2 regions of the Pseudarthrobacter sp. KH_020_B genome follow, and region 2 is predicted to be linked to the other one. Evidence: riboswitches for the same ligand, from Rfam matches in the RefSeq annotation. Region 2 holds a riboswitch; the other holds the start of a gene.
What was found. A riboswitch is a leader RNA that binds a small molecule or an ion and turns the genes downstream of it on or off. The one in region 2 is predicted to bind thiamine pyrophosphate.
Positions count from the first base shown of each region.

Region 1: linked by a shared signal. The riboswitch ahead of thiO (glycine oxidase ThiO) and the one ahead of AC3IT0_RS21105 (ECF transporter S component) in region 2 are both predicted to bind thiamine pyrophosphate.

Region 1 is NZ_CM174506.1:3,225,061-3,230,272, reverse strand. It holds gene AC3IT0_RS14865 (RNB domain-containing ribonuclease) at 1-623, opposite strand, end outside; gene thiE (thiamine phosphate synthase) at 688-1,464, opposite strand; TPP riboswitch at 1,492-1,611, shown strand; gene thiO (glycine oxidase ThiO) at 1,604-2,989, shown strand; gene thiS (sulfur carrier protein ThiS) at 2,986-3,222, shown strand; gene AC3IT0_RS14845 (thiazole synthase) at 3,227-4,042, shown strand; gene AC3IT0_RS14840 (4a-hydroxytetrahydrobiopterin dehydratase) at 4,115-4,441, shown strand; gene AC3IT0_RS14835 (hypothetical protein) at 4,515-4,817, opposite strand; gene AC3IT0_RS14830 (DUF3107 domain-containing protein) at 4,872-5,096, opposite strand; gene AC3IT0_RS14825 (TetR/AcrR family transcriptional regulator) at 5,147-5,212, opposite strand, start outside.
Region 2 is NZ_CM174506.1:4,497,844-4,503,055, forward strand. It holds gene AC3IT0_RS21090 (glycoside hydrolase family 25 domain-containing protein) at 1-458, shown strand, start outside; gene AC3IT0_RS21095 (energy-coupling factor transporter transmembrane component T family protein) at 493-1,287, opposite strand; gene AC3IT0_RS21100 (ABC transporter ATP-binding protein) at 1,284-2,897, opposite strand; gene AC3IT0_RS21105 (ECF transporter S component) at 2,897-3,547, opposite strand; TPP riboswitch at 3,613-3,754, opposite strand; gene AC3IT0_RS21110 (heme-degrading domain-containing protein) at 3,812-4,354, shown strand; gene AC3IT0_RS21115 (DUF4235 domain-containing protein) at 4,396-4,659, shown strand; gene mnhG (monovalent cation/H(+) antiporter subunit G) at 4,690-5,112, opposite strand; gene AC3IT0_RS21125 (MrpF/PhaF family protein) at 5,102-5,212, opposite strand, start outside.

The DNA of each region.
Region 1 (5,212 bases), 1.3 Mb from region 2:
CGCTGCCGCTCCAGTTCAACGCGCTTGAGGCCCACTTCCTTCAGGAGCTGCAGGACAGGTCCGGCCGTTCCGGCGTCGAGTTCGGCCTGGACTCCCTTGTAGCTCAGCTTGGCCCGGCTGCGGATGCTGGCCCTCCGGACGCTCACGGTGGAGACCTGAGCGGCGTCGTCCAGCCCGAAATCCCACACGAAGGCGGAACACAGCTGCCCGGCCAGGAGGCTGCCGGCCCCTTCGCTGATGACCTCCGGATGCAGCGGGATCCGGCCGTCGGGGGCGTAGAACGTCTGGCCGCGGCGCCGGGTCTCCGCATCCAGTCCGCCGCCGGGGCGGACAAAGGACGGCACGTCGGCGATGGCGTACCGCACCCGGTAGCCGGTGCCCGCGCGCTCGATGAACAGCGCCTGGTCCAGGTCAGTGGACGACGCCGGATCGATGGTGAGGAAGTCCACGTCCGTCAGGTCAGCACCCGGCAACTCGTGTGCGGCCACTGCCGCTTGCGCGTCCCGGACCGCCTCCGCCGGGTATGGACCCGGCAGTTCCAGCTCGGTCCGCAGGGCGCTCAGCGCCGCCGCGAGGTCGTTGGTCTGCTCGTGGACATTCGGGGCCAACCTATGATGTGACACGAAAATCAGGTTAGCCCGATTTCCACGTATCGTGCACGCCCGCCGTCCGCCACGCGGGGGATTGTCAGGACGCGCCCGCGTCCAGGGCGGCAAGGAGTGCCGCGGCCGCAGCCGCGGGGTCGGAGGCATCGGTGATGGCACGCACCACAACGATCCTGCCTGCGCCGGCCTCCACCACCTGCTCCACGTTGCCGAGGTCGATGCCGCCGATGGCAAACCAGGGCAGCGTGGCCTGGGTGCCACCGGCGGCGCGGACTGCTTCGGCCGCATACCGCACCAGGTCAAGGCCGACGGCGGCCCGGCCGGGTTTGGTGGGCGTGGCCCAGACCGGTCCAACGCAGAAGTAGTCCAGGCCGTGTTCGGCAGGCAGCCCGCCGGACAGCCGGATGGCGCCTTCGATCTGCTCGGCAGTGTGCGTGGAAAGCCCGATTGTTGCGGGCGGGCCGAGCAGGGTGCGGGCGGAAGCGACCGGCAGGTCCTTCTGCCCGATGTGGAAGACGGGGGCGCCGGACAGCAGCGCGATATCGGCACGGTCGTTGACGGCCCACAGCTTCCCGTGGCGTTCGGCCGCGGCCCGAAGCACGGCCAGCAGCTCCAGCTCCTCCGCCGCCTCGATCGCCTTGTCGCGGAGCTGGATGATGTCCACGCCGCCGGCAAAGGCCGCGTCCACAAACTCGCCAAAGTCCCCGCGGTCCCGGCGCGCGTCGGTGCACAGGTACAGCCTTGCGCTGTGCGGGAGGCCGGTGACTATGCCGCCGGCGGGGACTGTTCCGGCTAAGGTTTCGGGAGTGGACGAGGTGGCGGAGGGCGTGCCTGCAGCGGCGAAGGATTGCGCGTTCATGGAAACAAGCCTAATTCCCCTAAACTGGGCGAGTACTGCGGGAGCCCGTTGCAGCCGTCACAAAGCGGCCGGGCTGAGAGGGCGTCAGAGCCGACCGCTTGACCTGATCCGGCTAGTACCGGCGTAGGGAAGGAACCATATGCCCCCCGCAACAAACAACTCACGTGGGCGTGAATCAGCCAGCGTCCCCATCACGCACCCTGCCGTCCTGCACGCCGACGTGGCAGTCATCGGCGGCGGAGTCATCGGCCACGCCATAGCCTGGGAGGCCCGGCGGTCCGGCCGTTCGGTTGTGCTGATCGATGACGCGCCGGGCAACGGCGCCAGCTGGGCAGCCGCCGGCATGCTTGCCCCCGTGAGCGAACTGCATTACCAGGAGGAAGACCTCCTTGAGCTGATGCTTGCCTCCTCCGGCCTCTGGCCTGCCTTCGCGGCAGGCCTCGCCCTGGCCGGGGCTGGCGATACCGGATATCTGACGACGCCGACCCTCGCCATCGGCGCGGACGCTGCGGACCGCCGCGCGCTGATGGACCTCCGGGCCGTGCAGCAGGCCAGCGGCCTGATGGTGGAACTGCTGACTGTCCGTGCGGCCAGGACCAGGGAATCCCTGCTCAGCCCGGCCATATCCTGCGCCCTGGACATTCCCGCCGACCACCAGGTGGATCCACGGAAACTTGTGGCGTGCCTCCAGGAAGTCCTGGCCGTCCACGAACCGGGAGCAGGAACCGCCGTGGCAGGTTCCCGCGGGGGATTCGCCGTTGACCAACGGGCTGCAGCCCTTCTCTGGGAGGACGGCCGCGTCAGCGGCGTGAAGCTCGCCCACGGCGGAACGGTCCAGGCCCGGGAGACCATCGTGGCCAACGGACTGCAGGCGGCCTCGCTGGATGGCCTGCCGGATGGACTGCACCTACCCCTGCGGCCCGTCTACGGTGACATCCTGCGCCTGGCTGTTCCACGGCACCTGCGCCCGCTCCTCACCTCGACGGTCCGCGGAATGGTCCATGGCGTGCCGGTCTACATCGTTCCCCGGCAGGACGGCACCGTGGTGATCGGGGCAACGCAGCGAGAGGACGCGCTCGCAGGGACGGGCGACGCAGCTGTCTCGGCCGGCGGTGTCTACCAGTTGCTGCGGGACGCCCAGGTCCTGGTGCCGGCAGTGTCGGAGCTTGAACTCCTGGAATGCACGGCACGGGCCAGGCCGGCGACCCCGGACAACGCACCTCTCCTCGGCCGCGTACCGGCTTCCTCCCTAGCGGAGGGGAACACGGGGAGCGGGATCACGGGCAGCGGGAACACAGGGAACATTGCCGGGCTGATCGTTGCCACCGGGTTTTTCCGCCACGGAGTGCTGCTTGCTCCAGCGGCGGCGGCCATCTGCCGGGACCTGCTGGACGGCCGGACCGACCCGCGATGGGCGGCCCTCAGCCCGGCCCGCTTTTCAGGAAAGCACCACGGAGCCGGCACACAGTCCCTGCGCAAGGACATCAGCACGAAGGATCTCGACCCACAGAAGGAATCAGCATGAACATCACCCTTAACGGCTCGCGCCATTCCGTGGCGGAGGACGCCTCCATCACGACGCTCATCAGCCAGATCACCGGCCGTCCTCTCGCGGCCAACGGCCAGGCGACAGATGGGCAGAAACTTGGCGTCGCCGTCGCCCACAACTCCGAAGTAGTACCCCGCAGCCAGTGGTTCGTCACGGCGCTCGCCGAAGGTGACGACGTCGAACTGGTCACAGCAGTCCAGGGAGGCTGACACCATGACAGTAACCAGCAACATCACCACACAAAACCGGCCCGAGGACACTGACCGGCTGGTGATCGACGGCGTCGAGCTCGGCTCCCGCCTCATCATGGGCACGGGCGGCGCCCCGAGCCTCGACGGGCTGGGCGCCGCCCTGCTGGCCTCCGGAACCGAACTGACCACGGTGGCTTTGCGGCGCTATTCGCCGGCAGAATCGGGGTCCCTTTTCCAGCTCCTGGTGGACCACGGGATCCGGATCCTGCCCAACACTGCCGGCTGCTTCACGGCCCGGGACGCGGTTATGACGGCGGAACTGGCCCGCGAAGCGCTGGAAACAGACTGGATCAAGCTGGAAGTCATCGCCGACGAACAGACCCTGCTGCCGGACGCCGTCGAATTGGTGGATGCTACGGAACAGCTCGTTAACCGGGGCTTCAAAGTATTCGCCTACACGAACGATGACCCGGTCCTTGCCCTTCGGCTGGAAAACCTGGGTGCCGCCGCGGTTATGCCGCTCGGTGCGCCCATCGGCACCGGCCTGGGAATCCTGAATCCACACAACATCGAACTGATCGTCTCGCGCGCCTCGGTGCCCGTGGTGCTGGACGCCGGCATCGGCACGGCATCCGACGCCGCGCTGGCCATGGAGCTTGGCTGTGATGCCGTGCTGCTGGCCACTGCGGTCACGCGTGCGCAGAACCCGGCACTCATGGGGGAGGCCTTCAAACACGCCGTCATCGCCGGTAGGCTGGCGAAAGCGGCCGGCAGGATTCCGCGCCGCGAGCACGCCCTTGCGTCATCGGCCATGGAAGGCCGGGCAGAGTTTCTCTAGGCCGCTTACTCCACGCCTGGCGCCCTCGACCAACGCAGGGGCGGGCTCACCGGACGAGCCAAGGAGGACGCTGTGGCCGGCAAGGAAGATACACTCACGCAGGAGCGGATCGACGCCGTCCTGGCCGGGCTGCCCAACTGGCAGTACCGGCTGGGCGGGCTCGTCGCTGTCTACAAGACGCCGACGGCGGCCGCCGCACTGGAACTGATTGCCGCCGTCGGACGCCTGGCGGAAGAGCAGAACCACCACCCGGACCTTGACTGGCGCTACAACAGGGTGCATCTGCGCTACACGTCCCACGACGCCGGCGGCGAGGTCACGGAGCGGGATGCCGCTGCTGCTGCGGCGGTCAGTGCTGCTGCCGCCCGGCTCGGCGCCACAGCCCAGCCGGTGGGTTAAGCCGCCGGCTAAAGGACCGTGACCACCACCCTGCTGGGTGGTGGTCACGGGTACTTAAGGAACGGGCCCAAAACTACAGTTTGAGCGCCTCCGTCAGCCGCTGCGTATCGTGGCTTTCGCGCGTCCGGCCCAGGTACATGACCGTCCCGACGGCAGCGACGGTGCCGAGCGCCATGGGCAGAACCCAGGGAATCCACGTCAGGCCGGGCTGGTAGCCAAAACCTGCCGCGATGAAGATGATCCAGCTGACCGTACCGACCACCACGGCAACTCCGGCGGGCAACCCGGTGCCGTACCGGGTGTGGCGCTTGTCATTGGCCCAGACAATAAAGCCTGCGGCCGCTGTGACCAGGACAACGATGGTCAGCGAAAGCATGGAATCTCCTCGGAAAGCAGCGGCCAGCCGCCAAGGCGGCTGGCCGCGGACGTGCTAGAACTGGCCGAAACCGACCTTGCGGGCCTCTTCGGCGCCGATTTCCACGTAGCCCAGGGCGTTGCCGGGAACGATGATGATGCGTCCCTTGTCGTCCTTGAGGCGGAGGTCGGTGCCCTTGGTGATGGCTTCTTCAACGACCGTGGCTACAGTGTCAGCATCCTGAGCCGATTCCAGGACGATTTCGCGGCCGATGTTCTGAATGCCGATCTTAATTTCCAAAAGGGGGCCTCCCAGCCAATCAAAGTTTCTTGGGTTCTCTTATTTGTAGTCTAGGACTCTTTGGGGAAGCGAGAGATTCCGCGCCAAGCTAAACGGTAAATGAGGTCACTGGCCAC
Region 2 (5,212 bases):
CAGCCCAAGCTGTATCCAACCCCTACGGCACCTGCAAGGACAAGGACGTTGCCCAGGCATGCGCATACATGTACGGCTACGCCAAGGCGTACGACGACGCCTACATCCGCGGCATCAGCAGCCCCTCGGACTACCTGTGGTGGCTCGATGTTGAAACAGGCAACAGCTGGTCCCACGACAAGAATGCCAACCGTGCCGTCCTGGAAGGTATGACCGACTTTTTTCACAGCATCGGCGCCGACGTCGGCATCTACTCCTCGGCCTATCAATGGGGACAAATCGTGGGCACCGTCAGCACCTCCAGCAACCTTTATGCCCTGCCCAGCTGGCTGGCAGGCGCCCGCACGGCCTTCGGAGCCACGGCCAACTGCTCGAATGCGCCGCTAACACCCGGCGGCACAGTCACCCTGACCCAGTTCGTCTCCAGGGGCTTCGACTACGACCACTCGTGCATTTAGGAGGCGCTTTGCGCAGTTGACGAACACTCCCGGACTAGCGCCAGACGAAGTTCCAGGTCCCCATCCCGGCCGCGGCAACCACAGCGGCCGCGGCGATCAGCACGCCGCCCACCAACACCCAGGCGTCAAGCATCGAATATGTGGATTCCCGGGCCCACGTCCGCTGCCCGGTGCCGAAACCGCGTGCTTCCATGGTGACGGCCAGCCGGGACGCGCGGCGGATGGCCTGGACCAGGAGCCCGAAGCTCTGCCCGAGGGTGGCCCGCAGCCGTTGCAGCGGGCTGCCCTGCGAGCCGACGCCGCGGGCCCGCCGCGCCATGCCGATGGTCTGCCACTCCTCGGCCATCAGCCCCACCAGGCGCATCGCGGCCAGCGTGCCAAGGACAAACCGGTGCGGCAGCCGGGCCTTCTGGGCCAAGGCATCGGCAAGGTCGGTGGGGTCTGTGCAGGTCATGAGCAGGATCGCCGGCAGGGCAATCGCGAGGCCGCGCAGCATAAAACCGATTCCCAGCTGGAGGGAACCTTCGCTGATGGACCAGATCCCGACGTCGAGCAGTACAGCGCCGCTGTCTGCCGCGACGATCGCCGTGCTCCAACCGCCCAGGGCTGCCGCGATGATGAGCGGCCAGCCGCGCTGCCACAACAGGCGCAGGGTGAGACCGGCCAGGGGCAAGAGCGCCAGCTCAGCCGCAAGCGCCACCGAGGCGGACACCCAGTCGATGGAGAGCGCCAGCACCAGGGTGATAAGGAAAACGACGGCGAACTTGGCCAGCGGGTTGGCGCGCGTCAGCAGCGCGTGGTTGCCGCGGAGGGTCAGGGCATCCCTCACGCCGCACCTGCTTCCTGGCGGGCGCCGCCGCGTGAGGCCGGGCCAAGCCGCAGTTCGGCCCCGCCCAGGACGGCGCTGAATTCCTGGTCGTGGGTCACGGAAACCACGGAGGTTCCCGCGTCGAGCAATTCCGAGAGGAACGACGCGAGCTCGGCCCACGTGTTGGCGTCCTGGCCAAAGGTCGGCTCATCGAGCACCAGCACACGAGGGTGGGCCGCGAGGACCGTGGCCACCGACAGGCGCCGCTTTTCGCCGCCGGACAGCGTGTACGGATTGGCGTCCACCAGGTGCGTCAGGCGCAGCCGTTCCAGCAGCTCATCAACCCGCTCCTCGCCATGCCCCAGGTGCCGCGGACCGAACATCAGCTCGTCCAGCACACGGCCCGTAACGAACTGGTGCTCGGGCTCCTGGAACACGGTTCCGATGCGGGAAATCAGCTGGTTGGCTTTCCACTGGAAGGGATCGATCCCGGCCCCCTCGGAAAGCTCGACGGCGGCGGAAACCTTCCCCGCCACCGGCGCCAGAAGTCCGGCGAGCGTCAGCGCAAACGTGGACTTGCCGGCGCCGTTGGGTCCCGTGACGGTGAGTGCCTGGCCGGAGCGGACCTGTGCCGCGATGCCCTGCTGCACCGGCACGGGCGGGATGGTCCGGAAGCCGCGGCGCCGCGGACGCTCGCGGGAGACGGCAAGGTCCTCGGCGACCAGCAGCATGTCACCGGAGCCTGCGGACCGCCGGCGCCGGGTTTCCGGGACATACCCGGGCACCCAGACGCCCGCGCCGATCAGCATCTCCCGCGCCGCCGCGAGCACCTGGTCCGGCGGCCCGTCCAGCAGAACCGCGGGCGTAGCGGCGGAAGCCGCGGAGCCCGTTGCCGAGCCCGGCTGGAGCACTACAATCCGGTCCACCAGGTCCTTCCAGACGGACACGCGGTGTTCCACCACAACGAGTGTGGCGCCGGTTTTGTCCAGACTGCGGCCCACGGCGTCGCGGACCTCCAGCACGCCGGCGGGATCGAGGTTTGCGGTGGGCTCATCCAGCAGGATCAGCCCGGGCCGCATCGCGAGGATCCCGGCCAGCGCCAGGCGCTGCTTCTGCCCGCCGGACAGGGCCGACGTCGGGTGGTCCAGCGGGAGCCCGCCGGCACCTGGCCCGCCGTCGGCGTTCAAACCAGAACCGTCGGCACTCCGCAGCCCGACGTCGTCGAGCGCCTCATGGACGCGCCGCCAGATCTCGTCCCGCGGAACGGCGAGGTTCTCGGCGCCGAAGGCGACGTCGTCACCCAAGCGGGAAAGAACCACCTGCGTTTCGGGGTCCTGCTGCATCAGGCCCGAACGGCCGCGCTGCCCGCGGGGCACCACGCCGTCAATCAGCAGCGAACCGGTCTCGTCGGCGTCGTCCCCTTCGTCCCCCAGCACCCCTGCGAGCGCGTGCAGCAGCGTTGACTTGCCCGCACCCGAGGGGCCCAGCAGCAGCACCCGCTCGCCGGGCGCGATGTCGAGGTCGAGCCCGTGGACGGCGGGGGCGGAACGTCCGGCATGCCGCCAGCCCCAGCCACGGGCGGACACCGCGGCGGGGCGCACTCCGGAAGCGCCGGCGTCGGAAGCGGTCATCAGTTGAAGACGGGCTCCGAAGCTGCCTTCCGGGACGCGAACGAGCTCAGCACGCCGGTCTTGGCCAGGCCGCGGGTGGCGATCCAGGACAGCGCGCCAGCAATGACCGCGCCGGAAATGGTGCAGAACACGATGTACGCGAGCTTGTCGCCGGGCTCGTAGGCGATGTTCCAGCCCCACGGCAGGAACGAGTCATTGAGGCCGCAGAACAGGCCCGCCCCGGCACCGGCAAGCAGCGCGGCGATGAGGTTGTACTTCTGGTGCAGGAAGGACCTGAACCGGAAGTTGCCGTACACCAGCAGGAAGAACACCAGCTCGGCGCCCAGGCCCTGCAGGAGGCCGGAGATCAGCACCGTGGAGCCGTACTGCGAGCCCATGATGAGCTCGCCGGTGGCGGCCACCGCTTCGCAGAAGAGCGCCGCGCCGGGCTTGCGGATGATGAGCATGCCCAGCACCGCCGGGATCATCCAGCCGCCGGCGATCAGGCCGGTCAGCGGAGGGTAAACGGCGTTCATGGGGGCGGAGACGATGCCGGCGCCCTGGGACCAGGCCCAGAAGATCACGCCGCCGGTGATGGCGATGAGGGCCGCCACCACGATGTCCACTACGCGCCAGGTATTGCCGGTCTTTTTGGTTGCTGCAGTTGTCATTTGGTCCTCCTGAGGAACAGGAGGGGAAAGTGCCCCGGCGGGCGGCGCTGCCGCCGTTTCCCGGGCACTTCGAGAACTCGACTCCCTTGCGCCGGTACTAACCGGATCAGGTTCGAGGGTCTGCGGCTGTCCGCACTCTCAGCGCCCACCTGCGGTTCCCTGGCAATGCCAGTGATGCCCGACGGCGGCGCTCCCCTGTCGTTAATAAATCTGCCCTGATGGGCGTGCTCCAGTTTACACCGCGGCCGGGGTAGATTGTGGGCCATGACTGCCAATATCCCGACTGTGACCGCGTTCAATCCCGACTCGAGAGTGGCCCAGCCTGCCGGGGCGCTGGAGGCCCTGATCGCCCGGATCGAAGGCGAGATCAGCGAGCTGCAGTTTCCCCGTTTCAGCAAGGACGACTCCCTCAACCTCGGGCTGCTCCTGGTGGAGCTGGGGAAAACGCGCCGGCTTCCCATCGCGATCGACATCACCAAGGGTGACCAGGTCCTGTTCCACGTGGCCCTGGACGGCGCCACCCCGGACAACGAGCGCTGGATCCGGGCGAAACAGCGCACCGGTGCCAGGTATGAGGTCCCGTCGTTGCTGGTGGGCCTCCGCGGCAGGCTGCACGGCGGCCGGATCGAGGACCACGGCTGGTTCGACGAGTCCACCTACGCCCCGCACGGCGGCTGCTTCCCGGTCTACGTCACCGGCGTGGGTGCGGTGGCCACGGTGACGGTCTCGGGGCTGCCCCAACAGCAGGACCACGATCTCGTGGTGGAGGCCCTGCGGGAGATTCTGGAGTCCATGCGGCCGGGTTAGGCTAAGGACAGTCCCGGATCCGCTCACAAGGAGTTCAACGAATGAACCTGTTCATCAAGCTGCTCGGCACGGCAATCAGCATCGGCGCCGGGTTCGTCGGCACCAAGATGGTCAACACCGTGTGGGAAAAGTCCACCGGCAGGAAGCCTCCCACCGGCAAGGATGAAGACACCCCCACGAGCCTCCGCTCGGCTCTCACGTTCGCGCTCATTTCGGCTTCGGTCAGCACCATCATCCAGGTGCTCGCCAACCGCGGCACGCAGCGGGCCATCACCCGCTTCGCCAAGTCCCAGGACATCGTCTAGCCTGGCAACCAGTCCGGCGGTGAGTGCCGCTCAGTCCTGCCGGCCGCCGTCGGACGCTTCATCCCGGGAGGACTCATCCCGGGCCGATTGGGCCGCCTTCTGGACCACGGCTTCGAGTTCATCGGAGCTGAGGAGCTCGCGGTGCAGGTGTTTGGTGCGGTAACCGGCGCGGCCCACCATGTGCGCGGAAACCGGCACGGTCAGCAGCTGGAAAATCCAGGCCACCAGCAGCACCGGCCACACCCACCAGGTGCGCAGCTGCAGGCCGATCGCCGTCAGGAGCAGGAACAGGCCCAGCACCTGGGGCTTGGTGGCCGCGTGCATCCGGCTCAGCAGGTCCGGGAAGCGGAGCAGGCCCACGGCGGCGGCGAGCGACATGAGGGCGCCCACCACCAGGAACACCGCCGACACGGTGTCGATGACGCTGTCAACCACACTGGCCTCAGGACTCATTGGCCTGCTCCCGCCGGTCGGCCACGAAGCGCGCAACGGTCACCGAACCGATGAAGCCGACCACGGACAGCGCCACCAGCAGCATCAGGTTGTTCAGGTG